One region of the Streptomyces sp. NPDC057271 genome, then DNA from elsewhere that is predicted to be linked to it. Evidence: riboswitches for the same ligand, from Rfam matches in the RefSeq annotation. Region 1 holds a riboswitch; each other region holds the start of a gene.
What was found. A riboswitch is a leader RNA that binds a small molecule or an ion and turns the genes downstream of it on or off. The one in region 1 is predicted to bind cyclic di-AMP.

Region 1 (5,053 bases):
GAGGATCTCCTCGATGCGCAGGAGCTGGTTGTACTTGGCGACGCGCTCGGAGCGGGCCGGGGCGCCGGTCTTGATCTGGCCGCAGTTGGTGGCGACGGCGAGGTCGGCGATGGTGACGTCCTCGGTCTCGCCGGAGCGGTGGGACATCATGCACTTGAAGCCGTTGCGCTGGGCCATCTCGACGGCGTCCAGGGTCTCGGTCAGCGAACCGATCTGGTTGACCTTGACGAGCAGCGCGTTGGCGGCGCCGTCCTCGATGCCGCGGGCCAGGCGCTCCGGGTTGGTGACGAAGAGGTCGTCACCGACGATCTGGACCTTGGTGCCCAGCTTGTCGGTGAGGACCTTCCAGCCGGCCCAGTCGTCCTCGAACAGCGGGTCCTCGATGGAGACCAGCGGGTACGCGGAGACGAGCTCCTCGTAGTAGTCGGTCATCTCGGCGGCCGAGCGGGACTTGCCCTCGAACTCGTACGAGCCGTCCTTGTAGAACTCGGACGCGGCGACGTCGAGCGCCAGCGCGATGTCCTTGCCCGGGACGTAGCCGGCCTGCTTGATGGCCTCCAGGATGAGGTCGAGCGCCTCGCGGTTGGAGTCCAGGTTGGGGGCGAAGCCGCCCTCGTCGCCGAGGCCGGTGGACAGGCCCTTGGTCTTCAGGACGGACTTGAGGGTGTGGTAGACCTCGGTGCCCCAGCGCAGGGCCTCGGAGAAGGACTCCGCGCCGATCGGCGCGATCATGAACTCCTGGATGTCCACGTTGGAGTCGGCGTGCGAGCCGCCGTTCAGGATGTTCATCATCGGAACGGGCAGCAGGTGCGCGTTCGGGCCGCCGAGGTAGCGGAAGAGCGGGAGGTCGGAGGCCTCGGACGCGGCGTGCGCGACGGCGAGGGAGACGCCGAGGATGGCGTTGGCGCCGAGGGAGGCCTTGTTGTCCGTGGCGTCCAGGTCGAACATGGCCTGGTCGATGAGGCGCTGCTCGGTGGCGTCGTAGCCGACGAGCTCCGGGCCGATCTGCTCGATCACGGCGAGGACGGCCTTCTCGACGCCCTTGCCCTGGTAGCGGTTCTTGTCTCCGTCACGGAGCTCAATGGCCTCGAACGCACCGGTGGAGGCACCGGACGGAACGGCAGCACGGCCGGTGCTGCCGTCGTCGAGGCCGACCTCGACCTCGACCGTGGGGTTGCCTCGGGAGTCCAGGATTTCCCGGGCTACGACGACGTCGATGGACGGCACGAGCATCTCCTTCTGGGATGGGACGCTAGATTTGACGCTTGCGGTGCAGGGTCGCTTTGGCCTTGCGACAAGAGCCTAACCGGCTCCGGGGCTCCCGCCCGCCGGGCGCCCGCCCCCTGGGACGAAAAAGGACCCAAGGGCACGCATCTACGGCCAAAGCCCCCCAGAACTACTCGCCAGTAACCCCGTGGGGCCGCCCCGGGCCCCGCCCCGGGCTCCCCGGAACACGGAACCCCGGTCCGGAGCGCACGGGGGAAACCGCTCCGCACCGGGGTGGTCACCGCGGGAGGGTCGTCGGACCCGCGTGAGCCGCCGGACCCGCGTGAGCCGCCGGACTCACGCGAGCCGCGGGGCTCACTTCAGGTGAAGCTGCTGGCCCGGGTAGATCAGGTCGGCGTCCTCGACGACGTCCTTGTTGAGCTCGAAGAGCTTCGCCCAGCCGCCCTCGACGTCGTGGGCGGCGGCGATGGTGCTCAGCGTGTCGCCGGCGACGACCTTGTACTCGCCGTCACCCTTCTCGACCTTCTTGCCGGTCGGGGTGGTGACGGTCTTCTTGGACTCGGCCTTCTTCGGGGCGGTCCGGGTCTCGCTGCGGGTCGTCGGCTGCTCGGCCTGGCGCTCCTGCTTCGGGGCGGCCGGCTTGGCCGGAGTGCTCTCGGCGGCGCCACCGGTGTAGGCGGCGCTGGAGAGGCCGACGCCGCAGCTCGGCCAGGCACCCTTGCCCTGACCGGCGAGGACCTTCTCGGCGATGGTGATCTGCTGCGACTTCGAGGCCTGGTCGGCGGTCGCGGCGTAGGCGGTGCCACCGTAGGCGGCCCAGGTGGAGGCGGAGAACTGCAGGCCGCCGTAGTAGCCGTTGCCGGTGTTGATGGACCAGTTGCCACCGGACTCGCACTGGGCGACGGTGTCCCACTCGGAGGCCGTGGCGGCCGAGGCGGACCCGGCGGTCATCAGCGGGGCGGCGACGGCGACACCGGCGACACCGGCGAGGGCGACGGCGCGGGCGGCCCTGGAGGGACGACGGTGTTTGCCCTTGACGGAAAACAGCATGGGACTTCTCCTCACCGACGCCTGCGAGGTGAGCTGTCGGGTTCGGGCCATGTGAGTTGCCCGGCCGCGCGACCTTGCGCGCGGCTTCACCCCAAGCCGGTCCGTCGGCCGTCTGTCTCAACGGCCGGGGTCGGCACTTACCTTGGGTCCCCCGCTCCTGCCTACGGCGCTGACGCGACGACTGTTCCCATCGGCCGACGGCAGGATTCGGCGTTTCGGTCGACGGGGCCCGCGGTGGCGAGCGGTCCTGACCGTAGACACAGACCCGGGGGAAGTTCAAAGAGGCCCAGGTCGGACATATCACCCCTACCCGTCACGGGACGAAGGGTGTTTACGCAGGTGAGAGGTGACGGAAGCAGAGTTTGCGGACGGGACGCGCCAGTTGAGACAAAGAGACCCATGTCTCACTGGCGCAGAACCGGACATACAACCCCGAACTACCCCTGTTCCGCGGTCGAACCGAGGCCGAGGTCAAGGCTCTGGCCAGGGACGATCAGGTCCGGATCGGCACCCACCGTGGAGCGGTTGGCGTCATAGAGGGCGCCCCAGCCGCCCGGGAGTTCGTTCTGCTGGGCGATCACGGAGAGGTTGTCGCCCGGCTTGACGGTGTATTCACCGATGGCGCCGGAGATGTCCTGGGCGGTCGTGTTGTCCAGACTGCCCGAAGCGTCCTTGTTGCCTTGGTCGCCCTCACCGCCCTGCTCCACCGGGTCCGCCTCGGCACCCGCGTCGGGTGCCGGGGTGTCAGTCGGCAGGGCATGGCGGCCCTTTTCGCCACTCTCGCCCGGATTGACCGATTCTTCCGGAGCCGCGTCACCGCGGTGCTTCCCCGTGCCCGGGGTCGTCGGCGTGGTCGGCGCGGTGGGGGTGGTGGACGTCTCGGGCGTGGCGGACGCCTCGGGCGCGGTGGACGCCTCGGGCGCGGTGGACGACTCGCCGCCCCCTTCCTCCGTCCCGTAATCCGGCGTGGCGCTCTCGGAGGTGCCGGCCTCCGGCGACGTCGTCCCAGAGCCGGCCGGCAGGCCCGCGGTCCGGTTCGACTCCGGAAGGGGACCCGTGGGCTCCGCCGGCTTCACGGCCGGACCCGGGTCGACGTCCGGCTTCGCGCCGTCCTTCGTCAGCCCGGCGATCGGGGCGCAGGTGGCCCACTGCGTGTCACCCGCGGCGAACGCCTTCTCCGCCACCACGATCTGCTGGGCGCGGCTGGCGAGGTCCGCACTGGTCGCGTAGTCGAGGCCGCCGTGCCGCTCCCAGCTCTCCTGGGTGAACTGGAGCCCGCCGTAGAGCCCGTTGCCGAAGTGGGCGCTCCACAGGCCGCCCGACTCGCACTCGGCGACCCGGTCCCAGGTGGCGGCGTCGGCGGCGGACGCCGAGCCCGCACCGAGGAGGGGAAGCGCCAGAGCCGATCCCGTCACGCCTGCGGCGACAACGATGGCGGGGGCCTGGCGGGGTCTGCGGTGTCGTCCGTTCCCGGAGCGCATGCGGAGGGCCTTTCGCGTGACTGCTGAGGTGACGGTGAACGTAGCCGCATTCGAACGTCAGTAACAAGTCGATGCAGCGGAGATCACGCGAAAGTCACAGTATTGACGGTCCGTCAGTAACCCAAAGGGGAGAACTCGACCGGAAGCGTGCGCAATCCGCGCATGATGAGCCCTCCGCGCCACCGCAGATCGGCCGGATCCACGGCAAGTCGCAGATCCGGCAGGCGAGTCAGCAGCGTCGCGAGCGCGATCTGCCCTTCGAGTCGGGCGAGCGGGGCGCCGATGCAGTAGTGGATGCCGTGCCCGTAGCCGAGGTGCTGGTTGTCGCGCCGGGACAGATCGAGCGTGTCCGGCTCCTCGAAGCGCGCCGGGTCGCGGTCGGCGGCGGCGAGCACGACGAGGACCGGGTCGCCCGCCGGGATCTCCTGTCCGCCGATCGTCAGCGGCTCCATGGCGTACCTCCAGGTCGCCAGCTCCACCGGCCCGTCGTAGCGCAGGAGCTCCTCGACTCCGGTCTCCAGGAGTCCCCTCTCCCCCGCCGCGAGCGAGGCCTGGAGGCGCTCGCGCTGACCGGGGTCGCGCAGCAGGGCGTAGACCCCGTTGCCCACCAGGTTGACCGTCGTCTCGAAGCCGGCGAAGAGCAGGATGAAGGCCATCGCGGCGGCCTCGTTCTCGGTGAGGTGCTCGCCGTGGTCGGAGGCCTTGATGAGCCCGGAGATCAGGTCGTCGCCGGGGTCGAGCCGCTTGCGGTGGATCAGCTCCGCCAGATACCCGCGCATCTTCTTGACCGACCGCGCCACCCCGCCGCGCGGCCCTCCGCCGTGCCGGATCATCATCCCGGCCCAGTCCCGGAAGTCGTCCTGGTCCTCGGGCGGCACGCCGAGCAGGTCGCAGATCGCGTAGATGGGCAGCGGGAAGGCGAACTCGTGGATGAGGTCGGCCTCGCCCTTCGCCGCGAAGGCGTCGATCAGCCGGTCCGTGAGCTCCTGGACCCGGGGAGCGAACTCGGCGACCCGGCGCGGGGTGAACGCCTTGGAGACCAGCCGGCGCAGCCGGGTGTGGTCGGGTGGGTCGATGTTGAGCAGATGTGTCATCAGCTCGGCCTTGCGCTCCCCCGGGATCCCCGTCTTCCCCTTGGCGTGCGCGGGCTCGTCGTGGTGCGCCGGGTTCTTCGACAACCGCTGGTCGGCGAGGGCCTGCCGGGCGTCGGCGTACCGCGTCACCAGCCAGGCCTCGACCCCGCTGGGCAGTTTCGCCCGGTGCACGGGCGCGTGCTCGCGCAGCCAGGCGTAGGC
Region 2 (5,053 bases), on a different contig from region 1:
GCCCGGGGGAGGACGGTTCGTCGCGTACGCCCTGGGCATGGCCTCCAGCGGCATTCCGCGGGACTGGGCCGCCACCGCGCGCCGCGGCGGCGTCCACTTCGCCTCGGGGCCCACCCATACCGCCGCCACCGGCCTCCTCACACGGATCCGGGACACCCGGCGCCCCGGCGACATCGTCATGGTCTCGATCCACTGGGGTGCGAACTGGGGGTACGCGCTGTCCCGCGCCGACGTCGAGTACGCGCACGAGCTGGTCGACGCGGGTGTGGACGTGGTGCACGGCCACTCCTCGCACCACCCCCGCCCCCTGGAGGTCCACCGAGGCAAGCTGGTCCTCCACGGCTGCGGCGACCTGATCAACGACTACGAGGGCATCACGGGATACGAGCAGTACCGCGACGACCTGCGTCTCCTCTACCTCGTCTCGCTGAGACCCGAAGACGGCCGACTCCAGGAGGTACGCATGATTCCCCTGCGGGCCCGCCGCCTGCGGCTGGAGCACGCCCCCCGCCGCGACGCGCGCTGGCTCCACGACGTACTGGGCCGGACCAGCCGGCCCCACGGAACGCGGGTCGACCTCGACGAGGACGGAACCCTCGTCGCACGCCCCGCCTGACGGCGGCGGCGCGCACCCGCCCGCGCACACGCTCCGGACCAGGGAGACGAGCGGGACATGTACTTCACCGATCGCACGGACGCAGGACGGCAGCTCGCCGCACGCCTGGATCATCTCAAGGGCCACGACGTCGTGGTCCTGGGGCTTCCCCGCGGCGGGGTGCCGGTCGCCGAACAGGTCGCCGACGCACTCGGCGCGCCCTTGGACGTCTGTCTGGTACGCAAACTGGGGGTGCCGTTCCAGCCGGAGCTGGCCATGGGCGCCATCGGCGAGGGCGGAGTCAGGGTCCTCAACGACCATGTCCTGGCGGAGACCCGTGTCTCCGGCGGCGACCTGGCCGCCGTCGAGTCACGCGAGCGCGCCGTCCTCGCCAAGCGGGCCCGGCGCTACCGGGGTGACCGCCCACCGGCCCGGCTCGACGGCCGGACGGCCGTGGTCGTCGACGACGGACTGGCGACGGGCGCCACGGCGGTCGCCGCCTGCCGGGTCGTCCGTGCCCAGGGGGCCGCGCGTATCGTCCTCGCGGTGCCCGTCGCGCCGAGCGACTGGCCCGAGCGGATCGGCCGGGAGGCGGACGAGACCGTCAGCGTCCACGAACCGGCGTCCTTCTACGCGATCGGCCAGTTCTACGAGGACTTCTCCCAGACTCCGGACGAGGACGTCGTCGCCTGTCTGGAGCGCCACCACTCCGGCCACGGGGCGGACGCCCGGGACCCTGAGGTGCGCATCCCGGCCGGGGAGGTGCGGCTCGCGGGCCATCTGGTGGTGCCCGACGGCGCTCCGGGGATCGTGCTGTTCGCCCACGGCAGCGGCAGCAGCCGGCACAGCCCCCGCAACCGGGCCGTCGCGGAGAGCCTGAACCGCGCTGGTCTCGGGACGCTGCTGTTCGACCTGCTCACCGAGGAGGAGGCGGACGACCGCGGCAATGTGTTCGACACGGAGCTGCTGGCCGGCCGGCTGGCCCGGGCCGCGCACTGGCTGGTGGGCCGGCCGGGCCTCGACGGGCTGCGGATCGGCTACTTCGGCGCCAGCACCGGCGCCGCGGCCGCTCTCTGGGCCGCGGCCGACCCGCTCTCCGACGTGGCCGCCGTCGTCTCACGCGGCGGGCGCCCGGACCTCGCCGGGACGCGCCTCGCGCAGGTGCGCGCTCCGACGCTGCTGATCGTGGGGGGCCGCGACCCGCTCGTACAGGAGCTGAACGAGGCGGCCCAGGCGCGGCTCACCTGTGAGAACCGGCTCGTCGTCGTCGCCGGCGCCGGGCACCTCTTCGAGGAGCCCGGCACGCTGGAAGAGGTCGGCGGACTCGCCTCGAGCTGGTTCGCCGACCACTTCTAGGACGTCTGTCAGTACGGTCCGTTGACGTTGTCGATGGAGCCGTAGCGGTCCGCGGCGTAGTTGCAGGCGGCGGTGATGTTGGCGACCGGGTCGAACAGGTCCATGGACGTACCGGGCACGTGGTAGGCCAGGAAGGTCGGCTCGATCACCTGCAGGAGACCCTTGGACGGGGTGCCCTTGGCGGCGTTGGAGTCCCAGAGGTTGATGGCCTGGGGGTTGCCGGAGGACTCGCGCATGATGTTGCGGTGGATCCCCTCGTACGAACCGGGGATGCCGTACTTCTGGAGGACGTCGAGCGACTCGCGGATCCAGCCGTCGAGGTCGTTGGTGTAGCTCTTGGCGGCGGCCGGCGCGGCCTTTGCCGGGGCGGCCTTGGTCACGGTCTTGGTCGCGGCGGCGCCGGGAGCGGCGCTGCGCTGCTGCGAGCGGTCGGCGCGGTCCGTGCTCGTCGTACGGGCCGGGGACTTCTGCTGCTTCGTCGCGGCCGCGGGCTTCCCGCTCAGCCTGAGTTCCAGTCCCGGATGAATAAGTGACGGATTGTCACCGACGGCCTTGCGATTGGCCTTGTACAGGGCCTTCCAGCCGCCTCGAACACTCTGTTCGTGCGCGATCACGGAAAGGGAGTCGCCGCGGACGACGGTATAGATCTTGGCGGTGGAATTCCCGGCGGCGGGAATCGATTCCGCGATCTTCGCCGGGCTGCTGAAGACGGTCTTCTCGATGGGTGCGACCGCGGGTGCGGCGTTCGGCGCCGCGTGCGCGGCGGCGGTGGCCACGAGGGGGAGCGCCAATGCGGCTCCACCTGTGCTCGCGAGGGCGATACCGCGGCTGAGGGGCCGTCGCCTGGGGCGCCGGTGCTTACCGTGAGCGGACATGCAGGATTCCTCTCCGGCGCCTGCGGGGTGAGCTGTCGGGTTCGGGCTGGAGCTGCCCGGCCGCACGCGTGCGGCTTCACCCCAAGCCGCTCCGGAAAACCGGGCCGGCGAAAAAACTGGGTCCCCCGCTCCTGCCGACGGGTGAATGGCTGGTCTTTCGGACGGTGGCAGGATTCGGCGATCCGTCCGGGTCGAGGTGACCGTAGGCGAGGAATGTCGGACGGAACAAGGTGGGGCATGGAAGCGAAATCAAGAGGAAATTGAGAAATGCCTTGCCGGCGATCACGACCGCGCCGAACTGCCTTGGGGCGTAAGGGGAAGGGGGTCTCCCGTGGAGGTTGCCTCCCTCGCGCGTGATTCATGTCACCTGGGCAGTCAAAACGGTCATACGGGCAAATTCGACCGAGTTATGAAAAGGGGCGCAAGAGCATGAAAATGCCCTTGTGCCCCTTTTGGTGGGAAGTGTTGGCCTACGTCAGCCCGTGACGCTGGGGGCGCCGGTCTCGATGTGCCCGGTGTAACGGCGCGACCAGGTGCCGTCGACGTCGGCCGTGAGCGTGAAGTCGTACCAGCCGTCGCTGTACGCCACCGCGTTGAAGAAGTCCTCGCGCGAGGAGTTCGCCGGGACCGTGTACGTCCACGGCCCGTCCGTGCGGTAGGCGTTGGAGCGGATCGTGAAGGTCACGGGGCCGGCGGAGGTGTTGGTCATCCTGAGGTAGAGCGCCGTCTTCCCGGTCCCCGGCTCGGTCGCGAACCGCGCCGCCACCTCGATCGCCTTGCCCGCCTTCGACGCGTCCCCGATGAAGCGCCGCAGGAAGCGGTTGGGGCCGATCATCGAGATGTCGTACTTGCCCGACCCGGACCCGAGCCCGATGTTGAAGTAGTCCGTGGAGGTCGCGCCCGGGTCCACGGTGTACTGCCAGGCCGCGGTGTCCCGGTGCTGGTGCGGGTGGATCGTGAAGTGAGCGGCCCGCCTCGCCTCCGCGCCCTGGTTCGTCATCGAGAACCAGGCGAGGATCTTGCCCGCCGCACCGAACTCGAACCGGTCGAGGTTCCCGTTGACCTGGTACGGCACGGCGCGCGCCGGACGGGTGCCGGCCTCCTGCGCGGGCAGGGCGTTGTCCTGCGGTACCGGGTTCGGCAGGCGGCCGCAGGTGGACTGCCCGATGACCTCGGCGGTGGAGGGGAGGCCCGTGGGAACTCCGTACACCGGGCGGGCGAAGTCGAAGACGCCCGTCAGGTCGCCGGTGACCTTCCGCCGCCAGGCGCTGATGTTCGGGCAGGCGGCCGGGGTGCCGAGGGCGGCCGTCCAGGTCTCCATGAAGCGCAGGACCGAGGTGTGGTCGAAGACCTCGGAGCTGACCCAGCCGCCACGCGTCCAGGGCGACATGACGAGCATCGGGACGCGGAAGCCCAGGCCGATCGGCACGCCGTCGATGTACTCGCCCGGAGTTCCGGGCGGGGCGACCGGCGGCGGCACGTGGTCGAAGAACCCGTCGTTCTCGTCGTAGTTGAGGAACAGCACGGTCGAGTCGAAGACCTCGGGGTTCGCCGCCAGCGCGCGGTAGACCAGGTCGACGAAGTGCGCGCCGTCGCCCGGCGGGGCGTAGGGGTGCTCGGAGAAGGCTTCGCTCGCCACCACCCAGGAGACCTGCGGAAGCGTCCCGGCGACCGCGTCGGCGCGGATCGCGGCGGCGATGTCGTCCGGGGTGGAGCCCGTGACCTTCGGCACGGAGCCCATGCCGCGGTCGTACAGCGGGTCTCCGGGCCGCGCGTCGGCGAACCTCTCGAAGTAGGCGAGGCCGTTGTCTCCGTAGTTGTCCTGGGCGTTCTGGTAGACCTTCCAGCTCACACCGGCTCGCTGGAGCGCCTCGGCGTACGTCTCCCAGGTGAGCCCGGACTCCTCGCCGCCGTCCTTGCTGGAGGCGTCGATCCTGCCGCTCCAGAGGGAGGTACGGTTCGGCCCCGTGGCGCTGAGCGCCGAGCAGAAGTACGCGTCGCAGACCGTGTAGTTGTCGGCGAGGGCGTAGTGGAACGGGATGTCGCCGCGGTCGAGGTAGCCGAGGGTCCGGGTGTTGCCGACACCCGTGACCCAGTTGTCCATCCGGCCTCTGTTCCACGCCGCGTGCTGCGAGGTCCAGCTGTGCGGCAGGTCCCCGTTGCACTGTGCCAGGGTCTCCCCGTCGACACCGCCCGCCGGCGGGGTGGCGCTCAGCTTCCACGGGTA
Region 3 (5,053 bases), on a different contig from region 1:
TCGAACGCGCAGGCCATGGCCGCCGGGCTCGCCGTGCTCTCGGTCATGGAGAACGAGGGGACGGTGGCGCACGCGCGCCGGATCGGCGAGCTGCTCTCCGGACGCCTGAAGGAGCTCGTGCCCCGCTACGAGCTGCTGCACGAGATCCGCGGGCGGGGCCTGATGATCGGGATCGAGTTCGGGCGGCCCTCCTCGCTGGGCCTGCGCAGCCGGTGGACGATGCTGCAGGCCGCTCGGAAGGGTCTCTTCGCCCAGATGGTCGTCGTGCCGCTGCTCCAGCGCCACCGGATCCTCACCCAGGTGTCGGGGGACCGTCTGGAGGTGATCAAGCTCATTCCGCCGCTGATCATCGACGAGGCGGACGTGGACCGCTTCGTGACCGCGTTCACGGCCGTGATGGACGACGCGCACGGAAGCGGCGGGCTGATGTGGGACTTCGGAAAGACGCTGGTCAAGCAGGCGGTCGCGCAACGCTGACGCCGGGTGGCACAGGCTTTTGCCTCTGAGGCAAGAAACTTGCCTCAGAGGAAAGTTCCTGGCGGAATGGAGGCATGGCACACCTCCACGCGGAGCAGTCCGCGGACCCCGCCGCACCGGACGCGCCCGACGCCCTGCCGGACGCACCGCACGTCGCGCCACAGCTCCGAGCCCTGCGCAGACGCCGCGGTCTGACCCTGGAGGTCGCCGCCCAGAGGGCCGGGCTCTCCCCGGCCCATCTCTCCCGGCTCGAAACGGGCCATCGGCAGCCCTCGCTCCCGATGCTGCTGGCACTCGCCCGCATCTACGGTACGACGATCTCCGAGCTCCTGGGCGAGGTTCCGGCCGAGCGTGATCCGATCGTCCGGGCGGGGCGGTCCGAGCCCGTCGAGGCCGACGGGTGGACCTACCGCCAGGCCGGCGGGCCGGGTCGCGCCCTGCAGGCGCTCCGCGTCCACGTCCCGTACGCCACCAAGGCCGACATCGTGCGCGTCCACCCCGGCGAGGAGTGGCTCCACGTCCTCGACGGGCAGGTGCGTCTCGCGCTCGGCGACGCCGTGCACGTCCTGGATCCCGGGGACAGCGCCCACTTCGGCTCGCTCACCCCGCACCGCATCGGCGCCGTCGGCCGCGGCGGGGCCGAGCTGCTCTTCGTCCACACGCTCATGCAGAGCCCCGCCGCCGAGCTGTGCCTCGGCGACGGAGCCCCGCATCTGCGCTGAGCCCTTCGAAAGGGGCCGATATGTCCGAGAAGTCCGCGCCGGTCACCGGCGAGGAGCGCGAGGCCGGCAAGTTCCCCAAGGGGCTGGCGCTCCGGCTCTTCGCCTATCTGGTGGCCGGACACCTCTTCGCCGGCTTCCTCTATCTGCTCTTCATGCTGGGAGGGCAGAACCAGTAGCGGCCGGGGGGCGGGTCACACCTCGACGACGAGCCGCTCACGCAGCCGCGCCCGCGTCTCCGGGGCGAGCTTCAGACCGTGCGTGAGGTAGCCCTCGACCGTCCCCCAGGTCTGCGTCATCGTCTCGAACGCGGCCCGCAGATACTCGACCCGCGCGTCGAAGAGCGGGCTGAGCAGCTCCATCACCTCGGGCGACATGGCGTCCGCGGAGGTGGAGCTGCGCTGCACCTTGTAGCGGCGGTGCGGGTCGTTCGACTTCACGTAGTCGACCTCGATCGCCTCGTGCTCCACGCCCACGGCGAGCAGGGAGATGGCGATGGACAGGCCGGCGCGGTCCTTGCCGGCCGCGCAGTGCATCAGCGCCGGGACGCTGTCCTCGGCCAGCGCGTGCAGGATGCCGCTGTGCTCCGCCGTCCGCTCGACGATCATCTTCCGGTACGAATCGGACATTCGTGCTGCCGCCTTGCCGTCGCCGAGGATGCCGCGGAGCTGCTCCAGCTCGCCGGTCCTGACCAGCTTCCAGAACTCCTTGCCGTCGGCCGGGTCGTTGAGCGGTATGTTCACGTTCCGCACGCCGGGCAGTTCGACGTCCGGGCCCTCGATCCTGCGGTCGGCCGCATTGCGGAAGTCGAAGATCGTGTGCAGCCCGAGGGTGGAGAGGAACGCCGCGTCCTCCTCGGTGGCGTGCGCAAGGTGGCCACTGCGGAAAAGGCGGCCGAATCGCACCGAGCCGCCGTCCACGGTCGGCAGTCCGCCCACGTCCCTGAAGTTGCGCACCCCGGTGAGCTCGGGTTCGGTCGACGGGACCTGCGGCAGCTGCTGCGTCACGAGTGCTCCTGAAGGTTGGCGGATCGGGATCGACTGCTGATCGATCCCTGTGCCAATCATCCCGGGTGGTCGAGCCTCCGCCTAGCCCCGGGGTATGGGAATGGGTGTTCTGTCCGAATTGGGCCCTTAGGTATAACGCGCCCTGGTTGCAGGGGAGATGGGATTCGCTGCGTGAGCAGCGTCATAGAAGTGACGGACCGTGCCTGATCGTCTTACGCAATCCCCGTACCGGAAAAGGAAATCGAGGTTCCGCCCTCCACGGAGGGTGACCGGAATTCGGCGCGAATATCCCGCCCGTGATTGCGAACGAAAAGAGGCGGCTTGTTCGCCTCGACCCGCTCGTCTAGCGTCACGCTCAATCCGGTCGGACCCGCCGAATCCTGCCACCGCCCGGAATCCGCACCCACCCACGTACGGCAGGAGCGGGGGACCCAGGTAGTACGCCGTTCCGGTCGTTCCGGACGGCTCGGGGTGAAGCCGCGTGAAACGCGGCCGGACATCTCCAGTTCGAACCCGACAGCTCACCTCGCAGGCGACGGAGAGGAATTCGCCATGCCCGCAAAGGGTAAGCACCGCCGTCCCAAGGCCAGCCCGCTCACGCGTGGACTCGTCGCCGCCGGTACGGGTGGCGCCGTCGTCGCCCTGCCCCTGCTAGGTGCGACCGGAGCCCACGCCGCCGACAAGGCCGCCCCGTCCGTGACGTCCCACCAGGCCGTCGCCTCCGTCGCCGCGACCCCCGCCAAGGCTCCGGCCGCCGAGAAGACCGCCAAGCCGAAGACGTACTCCGTCGTCCCTGGCGACTACCTGTCGAAGATCGCCGCCGAGCACCACCTCGCGGGTGGCTGGAAGAAGCTCTACGCGGACAACCGCCAGGTCGTCGGCGAGAACCCGTCGCTGATCCTTCCCGGCATGAAGCTCACCCTCGGCGCCAAGTCGACCGGCAAGGCGGCCCCCAAGGCCGCTCCGAAGGCAGCCCCCAAGGCAGCTCCCAAGGCCGCTCCCAAGGCAGCTCCCAAGGTGGAGAAGTCCGCCTCCGACACGCGCGCCTCCCGCTCCGCCGAGCGTGACACGGCCGGCACCGCCGCCGCGGCGTCCGCCCCCGCGCAGGCCCCCTCCTCCGGCTGGGTCGCCCCCGTCGGCGGCGGCGTCTCCACCCCGTACCGCGCCTCCGGCGCCATGTGGTCCTCCGGCTACCACACCGGTGTCGACTTCATCGCCGCCTCCGGCACCTCGGTCAAGGCCGTCGGCGCGGGCACCGTCCACTCCGCGGGCTACAGCGGCTCGTACGGCAACGAGGTCGTCATCCAGCACGCCGACGGCACGTTCTCGCAGTACGCCCACCTCTCCTCGCTGGGTGTCTCCGCCGGCCAGACCGTCGCCGGCGGCCAGGAGATCGGTCTCTCCGGCTCGACCGGCAACTCCACCGGTCCGCACCTGCACTTCGAGATCCGCACCGCCCCGAGCTACGGCTCGGACATCGACCCCCTGGCTTACCTGCGCTCGCACGGCGTCAGCATCTGACGTATCGTCAGTATCCGTGGGGGCCCGGAACTTCCCAGTGCCGGGCCCCCACGTGTATTCCGGCTTGGTGGAATCTTGACCGGTGGCGTATCTCACCCGGCGTCAACCCCTCCTTACGGTCGCGTAGGTCACACCCATAAGGGAAAGATGTGGTCCCGTGGCAGACGATTCGAGAGCAAGAGACACGCACGTATTCGGGTCGTACGCGGCGATCGGTGACAGCTTCACCGAGGGCGTGGGAGACCCCGGGCCCGACGGGAAGTACGTCGGCTGGGCGGACCGCTTCGCGGTGCTCCTCGCCGACCGACTGCCGGAGCACGACGCATTCCGTTACGCCAACCTGGCCGTACGCGGCCGACTCCTGGACCAGATCGTGGAGGAGCAGGTCCCCAGGGCGAGGGAACTCGCCCCCGACCTGGTGACCTTCTGCGCGGGCGGAAACGACATCATCCGCCCCGGTACCGACCCCGACGACGTCGCCGAGCGCTTCGAGCGCGCCGTCGCCGACCTGACGTCCGCCGTCGGCACCGTGATGGTGACGACCGGCTTCGACACCCGCGACGTCCCCGTCCTGAAGCATCTGCGGGGCAAGATCGCCACGTACACGGCCCACGTCCGGTCCATCGCCGACCGCTACGACTGCCCGGTCCTCGACCTCTGGTCGCTCAGGTCGGTGCAGGACAGGCGGGCCTGGGACGAAGACCGGCTGCACCTGTCGCCGGAGGGCCACACCCGCGTCGCACTGCGCGCCGCCCAGGTCCTCGGCATGGACGTACCGGCCGACCCGGACCAGTCCTGGCCGCCGCTCCCGCCGCGCGGCACGCTCGAGGTGCGCCGCGACGACATCAACTGGGCCAGGGAGTACCTCGTGCCGTGGATCGGCCGGCGGCTGCGGGGCGAGAGCTCGGGCGACCACGTGGCGGCCAAGCGCCCGGACCTCATGCCGCTCGGAGACCTCATGCCCCTCTGAGTACGGCGGGGGCCGGTATCCGCTCCAGGACACCGCCGGCGAACACGTCGTACAACGGCAGCGTCTCCAGATGGACGTAGCCGATGTGGCAGTCGCAGACGGAGAGCGGGCAGGCGCGCGGGCGCAGGGCGGCGCGGTACGAGCCGTCGTACAGATTGCCCAGCTCGGCCTTGACGAAGTGGCAGCGGCGTACCGTCCCGTCACCGTCCACCGAGATCACCGACTCACCGGTCCGGCAGGGGAGACCGGCTGAGGGGTGCGGCCGGCGGCTGTACGGGAAGAGGGGGTCGAGGGCCGTCCAGGCCCCGGCCTCCTCGTCGGTGTAGGCGTGCCCCTCGGCCGCGTTCACCCAGAGATAG

Region 2: another riboswitch for cyclic di-AMP. It lies ahead of ACFUJR_RS22405 (transglycosylase SLT domain-containing protein); the one in region 1 lies ahead of ACFUJR_RS17960 (transglycosylase family protein).
Region 3: another riboswitch for cyclic di-AMP. It lies ahead of ACFUJR_RS31520 (peptidoglycan DD-metalloendopeptidase family protein); the one in region 1 lies ahead of ACFUJR_RS17960 (transglycosylase family protein).

What each region holds. Positions count from the first base shown of each region.
Region 1 is NZ_JBHUYJ010000034.1:53,322-58,374, reverse strand. It holds gene eno (phosphopyruvate hydratase) at 1-1,233, opposite strand, end outside; gene ACFUJR_RS17960 (transglycosylase family protein) at 1,582-2,277, opposite strand; cyclic di-AMP (ydaO/yuaA leader) riboswitch at 2,281-2,500, opposite strand; gene ACFUJR_RS17955 (transglycosylase family protein) at 2,715-3,692, opposite strand; gene ACFUJR_RS17950 (cytochrome P450) at 3,872-5,053, opposite strand, start outside.
Region 2 is NZ_JBHUYJ010000049.1:10,781-15,833, reverse strand. It holds gene ACFUJR_RS22415 (CapA family protein) at 1-616, shown strand, start outside; gene ACFUJR_RS22410 (phosphoribosyltransferase family protein) at 674-1,951, shown strand; gene ACFUJR_RS22405 (transglycosylase SLT domain-containing protein) at 1,960-2,826, opposite strand; cyclic di-AMP (ydaO/yuaA leader) riboswitch at 2,831-3,016, opposite strand; gene ACFUJR_RS22400 (phosphocholine-specific phospholipase C) at 3,302-5,053, opposite strand, start outside.
Region 3 is NZ_JBHUYJ010000099.1:3,514-8,566, reverse strand. It holds gene ACFUJR_RS31540 (aspartate aminotransferase family protein) at 1-477, shown strand, start outside; gene ACFUJR_RS31535 (helix-turn-helix domain-containing protein) at 552-1,199, shown strand; gene ACFUJR_RS31530 (DUF6126 family protein) at 1,220-1,375, shown strand; gene ACFUJR_RS31525 (tyrosine-protein phosphatase) at 1,391-2,203, opposite strand; cyclic di-AMP (ydaO/yuaA leader) riboswitch at 2,565-2,751, shown strand; gene ACFUJR_RS31520 (peptidoglycan DD-metalloendopeptidase family protein) at 2,756-3,724, shown strand; gene ACFUJR_RS31515 (SGNH/GDSL hydrolase family protein) at 3,882-4,694, shown strand; gene ACFUJR_RS31510 (STM4011 family radical SAM protein) at 4,681-5,053, opposite strand, start outside.